2 regions of the Streptomyces sp. NPDC006624 genome follow, and region 2 is predicted to be linked to the other one. Evidence: riboswitches for the same ligand, from Rfam matches in the RefSeq annotation. Region 2 holds a riboswitch; the other holds the start of a gene.
The links. A riboswitch is a leader RNA that binds a small molecule or an ion and turns the genes downstream of it on or off. The one in region 2 is predicted to bind glycine.
Positions count from the first base shown of each region.

Region 1: another riboswitch for glycine. It lies ahead of gcvP (aminomethyl-transferring glycine dehydrogenase); the one in region 2 lies ahead of gcvT (glycine cleavage system aminomethyltransferase GcvT).

Region 1 covers NZ_JBEXOM010000033.1:44,018-52,946, reverse strand. Annotated here, with positions in the region: gene ABZY20_RS35230 (DNA polymerase IV) at 1-796, shown strand, start outside; gene ABZY20_RS35225 (PRC-barrel domain-containing protein) at 842-1,225, opposite strand; glycine riboswitch at 1,339-1,434, shown strand; gene gcvP (aminomethyl-transferring glycine dehydrogenase) at 1,611-4,496, shown strand; gene ABZY20_RS35215 (extracellular solute-binding protein) at 4,945-6,237, shown strand; gene ABZY20_RS35210 (sugar ABC transporter permease) at 6,244-7,242, shown strand; gene ABZY20_RS35205 (carbohydrate ABC transporter permease) at 7,317-8,081, shown strand; gene ABZY20_RS35200 (endo-1,4-beta-xylanase) at 8,135-8,929, shown strand, end outside.
Region 2 covers NZ_JBEXOM010000030.1:35,411-44,339, forward strand. Annotated here, with positions in the region: gene ABZY20_RS34205 (L-serine ammonia-lyase) at 1-538, opposite strand, end outside; gene glyA (serine hydroxymethyltransferase) at 635-1,897, opposite strand; gene gcvH (glycine cleavage system protein GcvH) at 1,912-2,289, opposite strand; gene gcvT (glycine cleavage system aminomethyltransferase GcvT) at 2,394-3,515, opposite strand; glycine riboswitch at 3,672-3,771, opposite strand; gene ABZY20_RS34225 (AAA family ATPase) at 3,995-4,663, shown strand; gene ABZY20_RS34230 (enhanced serine sensitivity protein SseB) at 4,962-5,750, shown strand; gene ABZY20_RS34235 (enhanced serine sensitivity protein SseB C-terminal domain-containing protein) at 5,892-6,692, shown strand; gene ABZY20_RS34240 (ABC transporter permease) at 7,021-8,028, shown strand; gene ABZY20_RS34245 (ABC transporter substrate-binding protein) at 8,099-8,929, shown strand, end outside.

The DNA.
Region 1 (8,929 bases), on a different contig from region 2:
CCGGCTGCTGGGGAAGGCGCACGGGCACGGGCTGTACGCGATGGCGCTGGCGCGGGACGACCGGCCCGTGGTGGCGGAGCGCGAGGCGAAGTCGGTGTCCGTGGAGGACACCTACGACGTGGACATCCACGACCGGCTGCGGGTGGGGATGGAGGTGCAGCGGCTCGCCGACCGGTGCGTGCGCAGGCTGCGCGGGGCCGGGCTGTCGGGGCGGACCATCGTGCTGAAGGTGCGGCGGTACGACTTCTCGACGCTCACCCGGTCCGAGACGCTGCGCGGGCCCACCGACGACCCCGCGGTGATCCGTGAGGCGGCCGCCCGGTTGCTGGACTCGGTGGACACCACGGGCGGGGTGCGGCTGCTCGGAGTGGGGGTCAGCGGTCTCGCGGACTACACCCAGGAGGACCTGTTCGCGCAGGCGGCCGGGGAGCGGACGGTGGCCGACGGGCCGGTCGAGGAGCATGCCGCCGCGCCTGCCGAGGAGCAGCAGGCGCCGGCCGAGCGGCGCTGGCCCGCGGGGCACGATGTGCGGCACGCCGAGTTCGGGCACGGGTGGGTGCAGGGGAGCGGCCTGGGGCGGGTGACCGTGCGGTTCGAGACGCCCGGTTCGACGCCGGGCCGGGTGCGGACCTTCCGGGTCGACGACCCCGCGCTGGAGCCCGCGGATCCGCTGCCGCTGGTGTTACGAAGACCCGGGGAGAAGCGCGGCGCGGGTGCCGCCGGTGCCGCGGGGGCGTCGGGGCAGGACGGGACGGCCGGGCCGCGGGTGGGCCTGTCCGAGGCCTCGCCGGGATAGGCGTCGCCTTGCGGCCGGGCGTCACGGCCGGGGGAGGGCCCGGGATCAGGTCGTCGTCTCGTCCCTGTCCGCCAGCTTGCCGAAGTCGTGGTCGCGCTCCGCGAGCGGGGGAGGGGCGGCGACGTCGAGGCCGTAGTGGTGGTAGAGCTGCAGTTCCTGCTCGGGGGAGAGGTGGCGGCCCACGCCGAAGTCGGGGGCGTCCTTGATGAGGGCGCGTTCGAAGGGGACGTGCAGGGCGCCGTCGATCAGTTCGCTGGGCTCGAGGGGGACGAACGCGTCCCTGCTGAACAGGCCGGTCCGTATGGCCGCCCACTCCGGTTCGCCGGTGGCGTCGTCGAGGTAGACCTCGTCGATCGTGCCGATCCTGGTTCCGTTGCGGTCGAATGCCTTGCGGCCGATCAGGTTGCGCGGATCGATCTCGGTACGCACGGGCCCTCCACGTGGTCGCAACTCATCCGTAAACACTACAAAACGGCACAACGGGGGAGGTGGCCACTCGAAGGTTCGTGCGTGGCCCTCGCTGGTACGCTGGCAGCGGCTGCTGACCCCGTGCGGGAGAGTCCTCCGGACACCACCGGAGGCGCCGAAGGAGCAAATCCTCCCCGGAATCTCTCAGGCACACGTACCGCACGGACGAGGTCACTCTGGAAAGCAGGGCGGGTGTCGACGGCTTCCGCTCTCACCGACGGTGAAAACCGGCGGCCCTCGGGCCGTCCGGTGAAGCTCTCAGGTTGAGATGACAGAGGGGGAGGCCGTTCGGGTACCCGCGCCGTGGTGCCCCTCGAAGGTCGTGTCAGACCAGGAGGCCTCCGCAATGACCGCCCATCGCATTCCGCTCTCCGAACTCGAAGAGGCAGTTCCCTTCGAGCAGCGCCACATCGGCCCCGACCACGAGGCCCGCGCCAAGATGCTCGCGCAGGTCGGCTACGGCTCGCTGGACGAGCTCACGGCCGCCGCGGTCCCGGCCGTGATCAAGAGTGCCGAGGCGCTCGACCTTCCGGGTGCCCGCAGCGAGGCCGAGGTGCTCGCCGAGCTGCGCTCCCTCGCCGACCGCAACCAGGTCCTCGGCTCCATGATCGGGCTCGGCTACTACGGCACGTTCACGCCGCCGGTCATCATGCGCAACGTCATGGAGAACCCCGCCTGGTACACGGCCTACACGCCGTACCAGCCGGAGATCTCCCAGGGCCGCCTGGAAGCCCTGCTGAACTTCCAGACCGTGGTCGCCGACCTCACCGGGCTGCCGACGTCCGGCGCCTCCCTGCTCGACGAGGGCACCGCGGCCGCCGAGGCCATGGCGCTGTCCCGGCGCATGGGCAAGAACAAGAAGGGCCTGTTCCTGGTCGACGCGGACGCGCTGCCGCAGACCATCGCCGTGATCCGGACCCGGGCCGAGCCGGCCGGTGTGGAGGTCGTCGTCGCCGACCTCGCGGAGGGCATCCCGGCCGAGATCGCCGAGCGCGAGATCAACGGCCTGCTGATCCAGTACCCGGGCGCCTCCGGGGCCGTCCGCGACATCAAGCCCGTCATCGACCAGGCGCACGAACTCGGCGCGCTGGTCACCGTCGCCGCCGACCTGCTCGCGCTGACGCTGCTGAAGTCGCCCGGTGAACTCGGCGCGGACATCGCCGTCGGCACCACGCAGCGCTTCGGCGTGCCGATGGGCTTCGGCGGGCCGCACGCCGGCTACATGGCGGTCCAGGAGAAGATGGCCCGCAGCCTGCCCGGGCGGCTCGTGGGCGTCTCCGTGGACGCCGACGGCAACAAGGCCTACCGCCTCGCCCTGCAGACCCGTGAGCAGCACATCCGCCGCGAGAAGGCGACCAGCAACATCTGCACCGCGCAGGTGCTGCTCGCCGTCATGGCCGGCATGTACGCCGTGTACCACGGGCCGGAGGGCCTCAAGGGCATCGCGCGGCGCACCCACCGCTACGCCACGGTCCTCGCCGCCGGGCTCGCCAACGGCGGGGTCGAGGTCGTGCACGGCTCCTACTTCGACACCCTGACCGTGCGCGTCGCGGGCCGGGCCGCCGAGGTCGTGGCCGCCGCGCGGGACAACGGGGTCAACCTGCGCATGGTCGACGCCGACCACGTCTCGATCGCCTGCGACGAGACCACCACCCGGTCCCAGCTGCGGGCCGTCTGGGCCGCCTTCGGCGTCGAGGGCGTCGTCGAGGCGCTGGACGCGTCCACGGAGGACGGCCTCCCGGCCGCCCTGCTGCGCACCGACGAGTACCTGACCCACCCGGTCTTCCACCAGTACCGCTCCGAGACGTCCATGCTGCGCTACCTGCGCCGGCTCGCCGACCGCGACTACGCGCTCGACCGCGGCATGATCCCGCTGGGCTCCTGCACCATGAAGCTCAACGCGACCACGGAGATGGAGCCGGTCACCTGGCCCGAGTTCGGGCAGCTGCACCCCTTCGCGCCCGCCGAGCAGGCGGCCGGCTACCTCACGCTCATCCGTGAGCTGGAGGACCGCCTCGCCGAGGTCACCGGGTACGACAAGGTCTCCCTCCAGCCGAACGCCGGCTCGCAGGGCGAGCTGGCCGGTCTGCTCGCCGTCCGCGGGTACCACCGGGCCAACGGCGACGAGCAGCGGACCGTGTGCCTCATCCCGTCCTCCGCGCACGGCACCAACGCCGCGAGCGCCGTGATGGCCGGCATGAAGGTCGTCGTCGTGAAGACCGCCGACGACGGCGAGATCGACGTCGAGGACCTGCGGGCGAAGATCGAGCAGCACCGCGACCAGCTCGCCGTGCTGATGATCACCTACCCGTCCACGCACGGTGTGTTCGAGGAGCACGTCTCCGAGATCTGCGCGCAGGTGCACGAGGCGGGCGGCCAGGTCTACGTCGACGGCGCCAACCTCAACGCCCTCGTGGGGCTCGCCAAGCCGGGCCACTTCGGCGGTGACGTCTCGCACCTGAACCTGCACAAGACCTTCTGCATCCCGCACGGCGGCGGCGGCCCGGGCGTCGGCCCGGTGGCGGTGCGCGAGCACCTCGCGCCGTACCTGCCGAACCACCCGCTGCAGCCCGAGGCCGGACCCGAGACGGGCGTGGGGCCCATCTCCGCCGCGCCCTGGGGCTCCGCGGGCATCCTGCCCATCTCCTGGGCGTACGTCCGCCTCATGGGCGGTGAAGGGCTGAAGCGGGCCACGCAGGTGGCCGTGCTGAGCGCCAACTACATCGCCAAGCGGCTGGAGCCGCACTACCCGGTGCTCTACACCGGGCCGGGCGGGCTGGTCGCGCACGAGTGCATCATCGACCTGCGGCCATTGACCAAGGCGACCGGGGTGAGCGTCGACGACGTGGCCAAGCGGCTGATCGACTACGGCTTCCACGCGCCGACGATGTCGTTCCCGGTGGCCGGCACGCTGATGATCGAGCCGACCGAGTCGGAGGACCTGGCCGAGCTGGACCGCTTCTGCGAGGCGATGATCGCCATCCGCGCGGAGATCGAGAAGGTCGGCTCCGGCGAGTGGCACGCGGAGGACAACCCGCTGCGCGGCGCCCCGCACACCGCCGGCGCGCTCGCCGGGGAGTGGGAGCACGCCTACAGCCGCGAGGAGGCCGTCTTCCCGGGCGGTGTCTCGGTCGCCGACAAGTACTGGCCGCCGGTGCGCCGCATCGACCAGGCCTTCGGTGACCGGAACCTGGTCTGCTCGTGCCCGCCGCTGGACGCGTACGAGGACTGATCGACCGGGCTGGTTCGAGGGAGGGGCTCCGCGATGCGGGGCCCCTCTCGTCATGCTTGGGGGGCAACGGCTCGACTTCACCGGCGCCGTGATCGCACCCGCGCGCCCTCAGGCCTGTGTGCGGACCGTGATGCCGCGTCCTGGCGGCGCGGGCACGCCAGGTGGCGGCGGTCGACGCGTGAAAGGCGAGCTGAGAGCCGTGCGGCGGTCGCCGGGCCGTTGTGAGGCGGCCTTGCCGATCCCTTCGCGGTGGACACCCTGTGTGATCGCGGGCGGCACGACTCCGTAACGTTCGCCCTTTCAGTCGAATGTTTCGTTCTGGGTCAAGTCCCCATGCTGACTTGAGATTCCCTGCGTTCGAGGGGTTGTCACCCTTTGGCCGATGTCTCTAGGGTGCGGCATCAACGCAGCTTTCTGGATCTCATTCGAAACTTTCGAGGAGCTCATGATGGGCGACCCGGCACTGTCCCGCCGCGGCTTCCTGGCGGCCTCCGCCGCGACCGGTCTGGGGATGACCGCACTGACCGCTTGCGGCGGGGACTCGGACGGAGGGTCGTCCGGGACGACCACGATCGAGTGGTGGAACATCTCCACCACCGAGCCGACCAAGAGTGTCTGGGCCGCTCTGGCCCGGAAGTTCGAGGCGCAGAACCCCAAGGTCAAGGTGAAGATCGTCCAGTTGGAGAACGACGCCTACAAGTCCAAGATGACGGCCCTGACCTCCTCCGGGAAGCTGCCCGACATCTTCCACACCTGGGGCGGCGGCGTGCTCAGGCAGCAGGTCGACGCCGGGCTTGTCGAGGACCTCACCGACCGCACCGCCCCCTGGGGCGACGGCCTGCTCCCCGTCGCCAAGGAGCCGTACCTGATCGACGACCGGGTCTACGGCATCCCCTTCGACATCGGCATGATCGGGTTCTGGTACAACAAGGCGCTCTTCGCGAAGGCCGGCATCAGCGCGCCCCCCACCACCTGGAGCGCCTTCCTCGACGCCGTCCGCAAGCTGCAGTCCGAGGACGTCACGCCCCTCGCCCTGGCCGGCAAGGAGAAGTGGCCCGGCATGTACTACTGGGCCTACCTGGCGATGCGCACCGCCGGCGCCGAGGCCCTGCAGAAGGCCTACGACGACAAGGACTTCACCGGTGCCCCGTTCGTCGAGGCGGGCGAGCACCTGCAGGACCTCGTGCGCCTGAAGCCGTTCCAGAAGGGCTTCCTGGGCGCCGCCTACTCCAGCCCCACCGGCCAGGCGGCCACCGTCGGCAACGGCAAGGCGGCCATGGAACTCATGGGCCAGTGGGCGCCCGTGGTGCAGGCCGACGCGGGCAAGGGGCTCGGCAAGGACCTCGGGTTCTTCCCCTTCCCCGCCGTCGAGGGCGGCAAGGGCGCCATCACCGAGGTGTTCGGCGGAGGCGGCGGGCACGCCCTGCGGCGGGGCGCGCCGCAGGCCGCCGTCGACTTCCTCGAGTTCTTCGCCTCCGAGGCCACCGACCGGGAGCTGGTGAAGAAGACCGGTGTCCTGCCGGTCGTGCCGGCGGCCGAGAGCGCCCTCACCGACCCCAACATCAAGGCCGTCCAGGCGGAGCTGAAGAAGGCCACCGGCTTCCAGCTCTACCTCGACCAGGCGTACGCGCCCGCCGTCGGCCAGGAGGTCAACGACAGCGTCGCCGCGCTCATCTCCGGATCCCAGTCGCCCGGACAGGTCGCCCAGTCGATCACCAGGACCGCGAAGGAAGAGCAGTAACCGGCGATGACCTCCACGTTCCTGCCGGACCAGAGGACCGGCCCCGGCGCCGGCCCGCCGCCCCCCTCCCCGGAGCGCACCCGGGGACGGGCCCGGCGGCGCACGCTGCACTGGCTGACCGCGGCCGGCTTCCAACTGCCCGCCCTGGTGCTGTTCATCGGGCTCGTGCTGCTGCCGATGCTGTTCGCCCTGTACGCCGCGTTCTTCCGCTGGGGCGGCTTCGGCATGCCCTCCGACTACGTCGGCGGCGAGAACTTCAGCCGGCTCTTCCAGGACGACGTCTTCCTCGGCGACCTGTGGCGCTGCCTGGTGCTGGTGGTGCTGTCGCTCGCCCTGCAACTGCCGTTCGCGCTCGCCATGGCCGTCCTGCTGAACCAGCGGATGCGGGGCCGGGCGGTGTATCGGATGCTGTTCTTCGCCCCGTACGTCCTGTCCGAGGCGATCACCGGAATCCTCTTCGGCATGATCTTCGCCCCGGACGACGGCTTCGCCGACCAGATCCTCGGCAAGGTCGGGCTGGACGGGCTGGGCGGGGAGTGGTTCGCCGATCCGTCCACGGTCATGGCGACCCTGTTCCTGGTCATGACCTGGAAGTACTTCGGCTTCCACATGATGCTCTACCTGGCCGGACTGCAGGCCGTCCCCCGGGAGCTGACCGAGGCGGCGCTCATCGACGGGGCCGGGCCCTGGCAGCGCTTCCGCAACGTGACGCTGCCGCTGCTCGCACCGACCCTGCGCATCAGCGTGTTCCTGTCGGTCATCGGGGCCATCCAGCTCTTCGACCTGGTGTGGGTGACCACCGCGGGCGGCCCCGACCACCACTCCGAGACCATGGCCGTGACCATGTTCCAGTACGGCTTCAAGCGCTACCAAGTGGGCTACGCCAGCGCGATCAGCGTGGTCATGTTCGCCATCAGTCTCGTCTTCGCCCTCACCTACCAGCGGTTCGTGCTCCGGCGCGACCTGGAAGGGGCCACCACGACCATGCGGGGTGACGGAAAGTGACGTCTCGTCGGAAGAGCCGCGGGGGCGGCGGGACCTGGGGACTGCACCTCGTCCTGGTCGTCGTCGGTGCCGTCATGGCCGTCCCCCTGCTGTACGCCGCCCTGTCCGGCTTCAAGTCCACCGACGAGCTGTCCCGCAACCCGGTCGGACTGCCCGAGTCGTGGATCACCTCCAACTACACGGGGATCCTCGGCTCGGGCGACTTCTGGCGGCTGATCGGCAACAGCACGCTCATCGCCGTGGGCACGACCGTCCTGGTCGTCGCGGTCTCCGCCCTGTCGGCGTTCTCCTTCGCGCGGTTCGCCTTCCGCGGCCGTGAGGTGCTGTTCACCCTGTTCACGATGGGGCTGATGTTCCCGTTCGCGGTGGCGGCCCTGCCCCTGTTCCTGCTGCTGCGGTCGCTGGGCCTGCTGGACAACCCGCTCGGCGTGATCCTGCCGCAGGCCGCGTTCGGGCTGCCGATGACCATCATCATCCTGCGCGGCTTCTTCCGGCAGATCCCCGGTGAACTGGAGGAGGCGGCCACGCTCGACGGCTGCACCTCCTTCGGCTTCTTCTGGCGGGTGCTGCTGCCCATGGCGCGGCCCGCGCTCGGCACGGTGTCGGTGCTCGCCGTCGTCACCAGCTGGAACAACTTCTTCCTGCCGCTGCTGGTGTTCACCGACGCGCAGTGGTGGACGCTGCCGATCGGCGTCCAGCAGTTCCAGGGGCAGTACTCGGCGGACTACGCCAAGGTGTTCGCCTATCTGGTGCTCGCCATGGTGCCGGCCCTGGCCTTCTACTCGGTCGCCGAGCGCCAGCTCGTCGGCGGCCTCACCGCGGGCGCCACGAAGGGCTGAGCGCACCGCGGGACGTACGGCTCTCCAACCACCCGACCGTGAGGAGTCGCACCATGCCCAGAACCCGACCACGCCTCGCACTCGCCGGGGCGGTCGCCGCCGCGCTGCTACTCGGGGGCATCGCGACGGGCCCGGCGGCACAGGCGGACGAGCGGCACGGCGAGGAGCGGACACTCGCCGAGCTCGCCCAGCGCCACGGCCGCTACTTCGGCAGCGCCACCGACAACCCCGAACTCGTCGACGCGCCCTACACGGCCCTGCTCGGCAGCGAGTTCGACCAGATCACGCCCGGCAACGGCATGAAGTGGTACGCGACCGAGCCCCAGCAGGGCGTGTTCGACTTCTCCCAGGGCGACGAGATCGTGGACCTCGCCCGCGCCAACCGGCAGAAGGTGCGCGGCCACACGCTCGTCTGGCACAGCCAGCTGCCCGAGTGGCTCACCGCGCGCGAGTGGACGGCCCCGGAGCTGAGGGCCGTGCTGAAGAAGCACGTGCAGACGGTGGTGCGGCACTACCGGGGCAAGGTGTTCGCCTGGGACGTCGTCAACGAGGCGTTCAACGAGGACGGCACCTATCGGGAGACGATCTTCTACAGGACGCTCGGCCCGGGGTACATCGCCGACACCCTGCGCTGGGCCCACCAGGCCGATCCGCACGTCAAGCTCTACCTCAACGACTACAACATCGAGGGGATCGGCCCCAAGAGCGACGCCTACCACCGGCTCGCCAAGGAACTGAAGGCCCAGCGCGTCCCGCTGCACGGCATCGGCCTCCAGGCGCACCTGGCCCTCCAGTACGGCTATCCGGCGACCCTGGAGGACAACCTCCGCCGCTTCGCCCGGCTCGGT
Region 2 (8,929 bases):
CGTCGCCGGTGCGGAAGGGGTACTTCAGCACGGTGTCGTCGAGCTTGATGCGGTCGGCGCCGACCGCGTCCTCGTCGACGACGAACCCGCCGCCGACCGAGTAGTACGTCTTCGTCAGCAGCTCCGCGCCCGAGGCGTCGTACGCCCACAGGGTCATGCCGTTGGCGTGGTACGGGAGGGCCTTGCGGCGGTGCAGGACCATGTCGTCATCGAAGGAGAACGCGATCTCGTGCTCGCCGAGCAGGTTCAGCCGGCCGCCGGCCTTGATCGTCTCCACCCGCTCGTCGGCGGTCTCCACGTCCACCGTGCGCGGCGAGTCGCCCTCCAGCCCGAGCAGCACCGCCTTGGGCGTGCCGTGGCCGTGGCCGGTCGCGCCGAGCGAGCCGTACAGCTCCGCGCGCACCGAGGCGACGGATCCCAGGAGCTCCTCGTTGCGCAGCCGCCGGACGAACAGGCCGGCCGCGCGCATCGGGCCGACGGTGTGGGAGCTGGACGGGCCGATGCCGATCGAGAACAGGTCGAAGACCGAGATGGCCACGGGGGACTCCTGACTACGGGGGTGGTGCACAGGGTGGTGCCGAGGGGGGTGGGTGCCGCGCCCGCTTGTGGCGGGCGCGGCACCCGGGAGGTGTCTTTACTTGTTCAGACCCGCGTACAGCGGGTGCTTGTCGGCCAGGGCCTTCACCCGGGCCTTGAGGGCTTCCACGTCGTACGACGGCTTCAGCGCCTCGGCGATGACGTCCGCGACCTCCGCGAAGTCCTCCGCCTGGAACCCGCGGGTGGCCAGGGCCGGCGTGCCGATCCGCAGACCGGACGTCACCATCGGCGGGCGCGGGTCGTTCGGGATCGCGTTCCGGTTGACGGTGATGCCCACCTCGTGGAGGCGGTCCTCGGCCTGCTGCCCGTCCAGTTCGGAGTGGCGCAGGTCGACCAGGACCAGGTGCACGTCCGTGCCGCCGGACAGGACGTCCACGCCCACGGCCCGCACGTCGTCCTTCACCAGGCGCTCGGCCAGGATGCGGGCGCCCTCCAGCGTACGGCGCTGGCGCTCCTTGAAGTCCTCCGAGGCGGCGACCTTGAAGGCGACGGCCTTGGCGGCGATCACGTGCTCCAGCGGACCGCCCTGCTGACCGGGGAAGACGGCGGAGTTGATCTTCTTGGCCAGTTCGGCCGTGGAGAGGATCACACCGCCGCGCGGGCCGCCGAGGGTCTTGTGGGTCGTGGTGGTGACCACGTGCGCGTGCGGCACCGGGTTGGGGTGCAGCCCGGCGGCCACGAGACCGGCGAAGTGGGCCATGTCGACCATCAGGTACGCGCCGACCTCGTCCGCGATCCGGCGGAACTCCGCGAAGTCCAGCTGCCGCGGGTACGCCGACCAGCCGGCGACGATCAGCTTCGGCTTGGACTCCTTGGCCAGCCGCTCGACCTCGGCCATGTCGACCCGGCCGTCCTCGCCCACGTGGTAGGCGACGACGTCGTAGAGCTTGCCGGAGAAGTTGATCTTCATGCCGTGGGTCAGGTGCCCGCCGTGGGCGAGGTTCAGGCCCATGATGGTGTCGCCCGGCTTGAGCAGCGCGAACATCGCCGCCGCGTTGGCCTGGGCGCCCGAGTGCGGCTGCACGTTGGCGTGCTCGGCGCCGAACAGCTCCTTGATGCGGTCGATCGCGATCTGCTCGACCACGTCGACGTGCTCGCAGCCGCCGTAGTAGCGGCGGCCCGGGTAGCCCTCGGCGTACTTGTTGGTGAGGACCGAGCCCTGCGCCTCCATGACGGCGACCGGGGCGAAGTTCTCCGAGGCGATCATCTCCAGCGTGGACTGCTGGCGGTGCAGCTCGGCGTCGACCGCGGCGGCGACGGCCGGGTCGAGCTCGTGCAGGGGTGTGTTCAGGACGGACATACGGCTACGACTCCTCAGCCGGCGGCGAACGCGGTGTACTCGTCGGCGGAGAGCAGGTCGCCCGGCTCGTCGGTGACCCGCACCTTGAACAGCCAGCCGCCCTCGAAGGGGGCCGAGTTGACCAGCGACGGGTCGTTGACGACGTCCTCGTTGACCTCGGTGACCTCACCGGAGACCGGGGAGTACAGGTCGGACACCGACTTGGTCGACTCCAGTTCGCCGCAGGTCTCGCCCGCGGCGACGGTGTCGCCCACCTCGGGGAGCTGGACGAAGACCACGTCGCCGAGCGCGTTGGCCGCGTGCTCCGTGATACCGACCGTCGCGACGCCGTCCTCGGCGGCCGACAGCCACTCGTGCTCCTTGCTGTAACGCAGCTGCTGGGGGTTGCTCATGGCCTGGATTCTCCTGTACGCGCGGGAGTGCTGTGAACGGGGGGACTGCTGGTGAGCTGGGACGACGGGTCGCGAGGCCGGTGCCGCGGCCTCCCGGCCAGTGTCTACTTCTGGCGCTTGTAGAACGGCAGCGCCACGACCTCGTACGGCTCGTGGCTGCCCCGGATGTCCACGCCCACACCGCTCGTGCCGGGGGCGGCGTGCGCGGCGTCGACGTAGGCCATGGCGATGGGCTTGCCCAGCGTGGGGGAGGGGGCGCCGGAGGTGACCTCGCCGATCACCTTGCCGCCGGCGACGACCGCGTACCCGGCGCGCGGGACCCGGCGGCCCTCGGCGACCAGGCCGACCAGCACCCGCGGCGGGTTCTGCTCGGCCCGGGCGGCGGCCTCGCGCAGCGCCTCGCGCCCCACGAAGTCGCCCTCCTTCTCGAACTTCACCACCCGGCCGAGACCGGCGTCGAAGGGCGTCAGCGAGGTGGTCAGCTCGTGCCCGTACAGCGGCATGCCCGCCTCCAGGCGCAGCGTGTCGCGGCAGGACAGCCCGCACGGGACCAGGCCGGCGCCCTCGCCCGCCTTGGTCAGGGCCTGCCACAGCTCGACCGCGTGCTCCGGCTTCACGAACAGCTCGAAGCCGTCCTCACCGGTGTAGCCGGTGCGGGCGATCAGGGCCGGGACGCCCGCGACCGTGCCGGGCAGTCCGGCGTAGTACTTCAGCCCGTCGAGGTCGGCGTCCGTGAGGGACTTCAGGATGCCGGGGGACTCAGGGCCCTGGACGGCGATCAGCGCGTAGGCGTCCCGGTCGTCGCGCACCTCGGCGTCGAAACCGGCGGCGCGCTCGGTCAGCGCGTCCAGCACGACCTGGGCGTTGGAGGCGTTGGCGACGACCATGTACTCGGTCTCGCCCAGCCGGTAGACGATCAGGTCGTCGAGGATGCCGCCGTCGGCGCGGCAGATCATGGTGTAGCGGGCGCGGCCGGGCTTCACACCGCCGATGTTGCCCACCAGGGCGTGGTCGAGGAGCGCGGCGGCCTGCGGGCCGGTGACGGTGATCTCGCCCATGTGGGAGAGGTCGAAGAGGCCGGCCCTCGTGCGCACGGCCAGGTGCTCGTCGCGCTCGGAGCCGTAGCGCAGGGGCATGTCCCAGCCGGCGAAGTCGGTCATCGTCGCGCCGAGCGAGCGATGCAGGGCATCGAGCGCGGTGTGACGGAGTTCTCCTGTACTGCTCACGGTCGGTTGTCTCCCAAGGCAATGACGGGCGAGGTCGTTCCTCCCCATCTGTCATCGGAACCTGAGAGGTTCGCCATGACCGCGCTGGTCCATGGCTTGCACCTTGGGTGGAGCCGGCCTGCCGGGGGCAGGGGAGGGCCCGCTTTTCAGATGTGCCTCGCCCGCGCGGTAACGGGGCCTGAGAGATTCAAGGGAGGGACTTGCTCCTTCGGCGCCCCAGCGTCAGCGGTGCTGGGGACTCTCCCGCGCGGATTCAAACGGCCGGTATGCAGTTGGCGCGCACATCATTGCACGCATCCTTCCCACGCGGCAGGGGGACCTTTCCCAGGGAGAGCACAGCGTCCCGCCCGCCGGACACAGCGATCTGTAGCAGCCCTGTTGCAGGACGAGTACGGAAATGAGAGGCCTAGGGCATTACCTTCTTTTTACACTCGGCGGGGATGGGACTCCGTACCTGGCCTCAGGGGAGGACGTTCACGGTGAACAGGACCACGGCGTACGCCACGACCACGGGCATCGCGCTGCCCGAGCAGCCGGCGGCCCCGGCCCGGGCCGCGTGCGGCCCGGTGCCGGCGCCCGTCGTCCGCGATCTGCGCGAGCGCGCCGGGCGCGGCCCGCACGCGCTGCTGTTCGGCCCCCGCGACCTCGTCGTGGTCACGGGCCTGCCCGGCAGCGGCAAGTCCACGCTGATGCGGCGCACGGTGCCGGGCCGGCGCATCGACTCCCAGGACACCCGCGACCGCTGGGAGCGCCGTATGCCGGGCTTCCTGCCGTACGCCGTCTACCGGCCGCTGGTCCGCCTCGCCCACTACGCCGGGCTGCGCCGCGCCCTGCGCACCGGCGAGGGCGTCGTCGTGCACGACTGCGGCGCCCAGGCCTGGGTCCGCCGCTGGCTGTCCCGCGAGGCCCGCCGCCGGGGCGGCACCCTGCACCTGCTCCTTCTGGACGTCACCCCCGAGGAGGCCCTGGCCGGCCAGCGGGACCGCGGCCGCGGCGTCTCCAGCTACGCGTTCCGCCGCCACCGCGCGGCCACCACGCGCCTGCTCCGCGCGGTGGAGGACGGCGAGCTCCCCACCGGCTGCACCTCGGCCATCCTGACCGACCGCGCGGCGGCGGACGCGCTGCGCAACATCGTCTTCACGGCCTGACCGACGGACGGGCGGCGGCGGAACGGGGCGATCCAGCCGGGGCAGTGGCTGTGGCGCCCCATTCCGGGGGTGGGGCAGGGCCGGGGCCCACGCGGGCGGTCGGCCGGCTCCTCCTTCCGGTGTCCGGGCTGGTCGCCTCTGGGGCCCGGGCCGCGTGGGTGTGGGTCCTGGCGTGGGGTCCCCGACCGCAACCACCACCCCCGACCACCACCCCCCACCCACGAACGATCCCCCCACGCCCCCAAGCCGTTAGCCTCTTAGCCTCAGCAGTGGTTTCAGGCAGGCGGTAGGTAGGCAGATGGACTTCCCGGCGGACTTCTCCGCGGACTTCCCGGCGCAGACGCAGACCCACCCGCACGGCGGGTGGCCAGGCAACGAGCTGGAGGAGGTGCTCTCGGCCTCGCTCGGTGCCGGTCCGGCGGCCGGAGGGCGGATCGTCGAGGTGCTCGGGCGGAGCTTCGTCTGGGTGCCGCTGCCCAGCGGCGGCGGCCCGCACAGCGGCCCCCTCGACCTCCCCGGCATCGAGATCGAGGGGCAGGCGTTCGTGCCGGTGTTCAGCTCCGAGGAGCAGTTCCGGCAGGTCGTCGGCTCGCACATGTCGTACACCATCGCCCCCGCCGTGGAGTTCGCCCGCGGGCTTCCCCCGCACGCGGGCATCGTCGTCAACCCCGGAGGCGTGGTCGGCATACCCCTGCCGCCGCCCGCCGTCGCCGAGCTGTGCAGGGCCGGCCGCACCCCGCTGGACGGCCCCGCGAGCGGCGGCCGCGTCCGTCTCTTCGAGCCGGACTGGAAGGACGACCCGGTCGACTTCCTCGCCGCCGCCTCCGCCGAGTTCGAGGCGACCGGCGTCGTCCTCACCGCCCGCCGCTGCCTCGCCGCCATCGAGACGGCCGACCCCGTGATGTTCGTGGGCGTCGAGTTGTCCCAGTGGGAGGGCGACCTGCGGGCCCTGCCCCTGGAGGCCCTCACCCGGGCTGTCACCAGCTCCCCGGCGCCCTGGCCGGTCAACCTGGTCCTGCTGGACGTGGCGGAGGACCCGGTCGGGGAATGGATGCGCACCACGGTCCGGCCCTTCTACCAGCGGTAGGGCAGCGGGCCCCCGGGGGGCGCGGGAACCGCGCGGCGAGCCACCGACGGACCCGCACCCGCCGGACGGGAACGAGTCCGGAGTCGGTGGGCGGGCTTAAGCTAGGTCACGGTCGAGGCGTTGTACGAAGGGGCGGTAAAGGTGAGCGCGAGCGGCACGGCCGCGGCCGGACAGGTCGAGCACATGCTGCGCCAGGTCACGCCCGGGCGTTACGACGCCTACGAGGCACTCCTGCGCGCGCTCGCGACCCCCCACACCGGGCAGATCTGGATGCTCCTGTGGCACGGTCAGGCCGGCTCCCCGGACGCCCAGTACGGAAACATGGACGTCGACGGCCACGGCTACGCCCCGTGCGTGACCTCCGCTCAGGAGCTCTCCGCCAGCGGCTGGAACCGCTCGTACGAGGTGATCGACGGCATCGACGTCGCCCGCGCCCTCTACCCCGACCACTACGGCCTCTGGCTCAACCCGCACGCCCCCGGCGGCGGCGTCGGCATCCCCTGGCTCGACCTGCGCAGAATCGCCACGGGCCTGGACCGCCAGCCCGCCGGACCGCTCCGGCTGTCCGAACCGGCCATCGAGGTCCCCCAGTTCTACGCCCTGCTCGCACAGAACGCCCACCGCACCCCGGCCGTCCGCTCGCTGCGCCGCGCCTGGGTGCAGCCCGCCCTCGGCGCTCCGTACCTCGCCATCGGCCTGGACGTGTACGACACCTCGCCGCAGGCCGTGGACTCCGTGCGCGCGATGATGCAGCAGTCCCTCGGCGCCGTGCCGGACGGACTGCCCGTCTCCACCGTCGCGATGTCCGACGAGCACGACCCGGTCGCCATGTGGCTGCGCGCCGCCGCCCGCCCCTTCTACGACCGCGAGGCCCACGCCACGGCCCCCGTCCAGGCCCCCGCGTCCGGCTACGGTTACCCGCCCGCCCAGGGCAGGTACTGAGCGCCTCCCCACCGCCCCCGCCCGCGCGGCCGTACGGGACCCGGGGCCTCCTCTTCGCGCGTAGACGAGGGTGGAACGCCCTGCCCTGACCGGGATGCCCCAACTTGCCTGTTACCGGTCGTCGTTACCCGCTGTCCGGATAACGGAATCCCCCAGACAGCATCACGTTTACGCATCCTTTCACCGTCAAGTCTGGCAGCAAAACGCCGAAGCGTTGAAGACTCCCGGCACCGGGGGTTGTTCGCCCCTGTGTACGACGGACAGACATGCCGCCACAGCGGAATGCGCGGACCGGCCACCGCCGGTTGAGAAGAGGGGTCCCTGCCTGATGACGGCACCATTGCACGAGCCGACCGCGGAAGCGGCTCCGAGTGCGGCCGAGGAAGCGGCAGTTGCCGGCGTCGGTGCGAAAGCCGTACAGGGTCGTTCTCTGGGCCGGATCGCCTGGGAGCGCCTGAAACGGGACAAACTCGCACTGGCGGGTGGCGTCATGGTCCTCGCGCTCATAGCGATAGCACTCCTCGCGCCGGTCATCACGGGCCTGGTGGGCCAGGACCCCGAGTCCCGCCACGAGGAGCTGATCGACCCGCTGTTCGGCACTCCCACGGGGGCGTTGGGCGGCATCAGCGGCGAGCACCTGCTCGGCGTCGAGCCGGTGAGCGGCCGCGACATCTTCGCCCGCATCATCTACGGCGCCCAGATCTCGCTCCTCGTGGGCTTCCTCTCCGCGATCGTCGCCGTCGTGATCGGCACCGTCCTGGGCGTCCTGGCCGGCTTCTTCGGCGGCTGGGTCGACGCCGTCATCAGCCGTGTGATGGACGGTCTGCTGGCCTTCCCGCAGCTGCTGTTCATCATCGCCCTGGTCTCCGTCATGCCGGGCGAGATGCTGGGGCTGACCGGCACCGGCGTGCGCCTGTTCGTGATGATCCTGGTCATCGGCTTCTTCGGTTGGCCCTACATCGGGCGCGTGGTGCGCGGCCAGACGCTCTCGCTGCGCGAGCGGGAGTACGTCGAGGCGGCCAGGTCGCTCGGCGCCGGCCGGTTCTACATCCTCTTCAAGGAACTGCTGCCCAACCTGGTCGCGCCCATCATCGTGTACACGACGATGATGATCCCCACCAACATCCTCACCGAGGCGGCGCTCAGCTTCCTGGGCGTGGGCGTCAAACCGCCCACGGCCTCCTGGGGGCAGATGCTCTCGAGCGCGATCGACTACTACGACTCGGACCCCATGTACATGGTGGTCCCGGGCGTGGCGATCTTCATCACCGTCCTTGCCTTCAATCTCTTCGGTGACGGCGTGCGTGACGCGCTCGACCCGAAGGGCTCCCGCTGAACTGCCGTACTACAGCGACCCGTGGCATTTGGCACCGGGGCTCTCATCCAAATCCGGAGGATCCGAGATCGTGACTACCCAACGCACCTCAGGGCGGCGCAAGCAGGCCATGGCCGCTGCGGCCGTGGTCGCCGCACTGCTGACCACGGCGGCGTGCGGCGGCGGCAACGACGACGAGGGGTCGAAGAACGGCGCGGCCGGCTTCAACGCCGCGAACAACAAGGTCGCCCAGGCCTCGCTCGCCAAGAAGGGCGGCACCCTGAAGTTCGCCGGTGCCCAGGACGCCGACTCGTGGGACACCACGCGCGGCTACTACGGCTTCATGTGGAACTTCTCCCGCTACTACAGCCGCCAGCTGGTCACGAGCAAGACGGAACCGGGCAGCGCCGGCACCAAGCTGACCCCGGACCTCGCCACCGGCCTGGCCAAGATCTCGGACGACGGCAAGACCTACACGTACACCCTGCGTGACGGCGTCACCTGGGAGGACGGCAAGCCGGTCACCTCCAAGGACATCAAGTACGGCATCCAGCGCGTCTGGGCGCAGGACGTGCTGTCCGGCGGCCCGGTCTACCTCAAGGACGTGCTCGACCCCAAGGGCGAGTACCCCGGTCCGTACAAGGACAAGTCCGCGGACAAGCTGGGTCTGAAGGCCATCGAGACCCCGGACGACAAGACCATCGTCTTCAAGCTGCCGAAGCCCAACTCGGACTTCGAGGAGATGCTGGCCCTGACCTCGGCGTCCCCGGTCCGCCAGGACAAGGACACCAAGTCCAAGTACGGCCTGCGCCCGTTCTCCTCCGGCCCGTACAAGTTCCAGTCGTACAACCCGGGCAAGGACCTGACGCTCGTCCGCAACACCGAGTGGAAGCAGGCCTCGGACCCGATCCGCAAGGCGTAC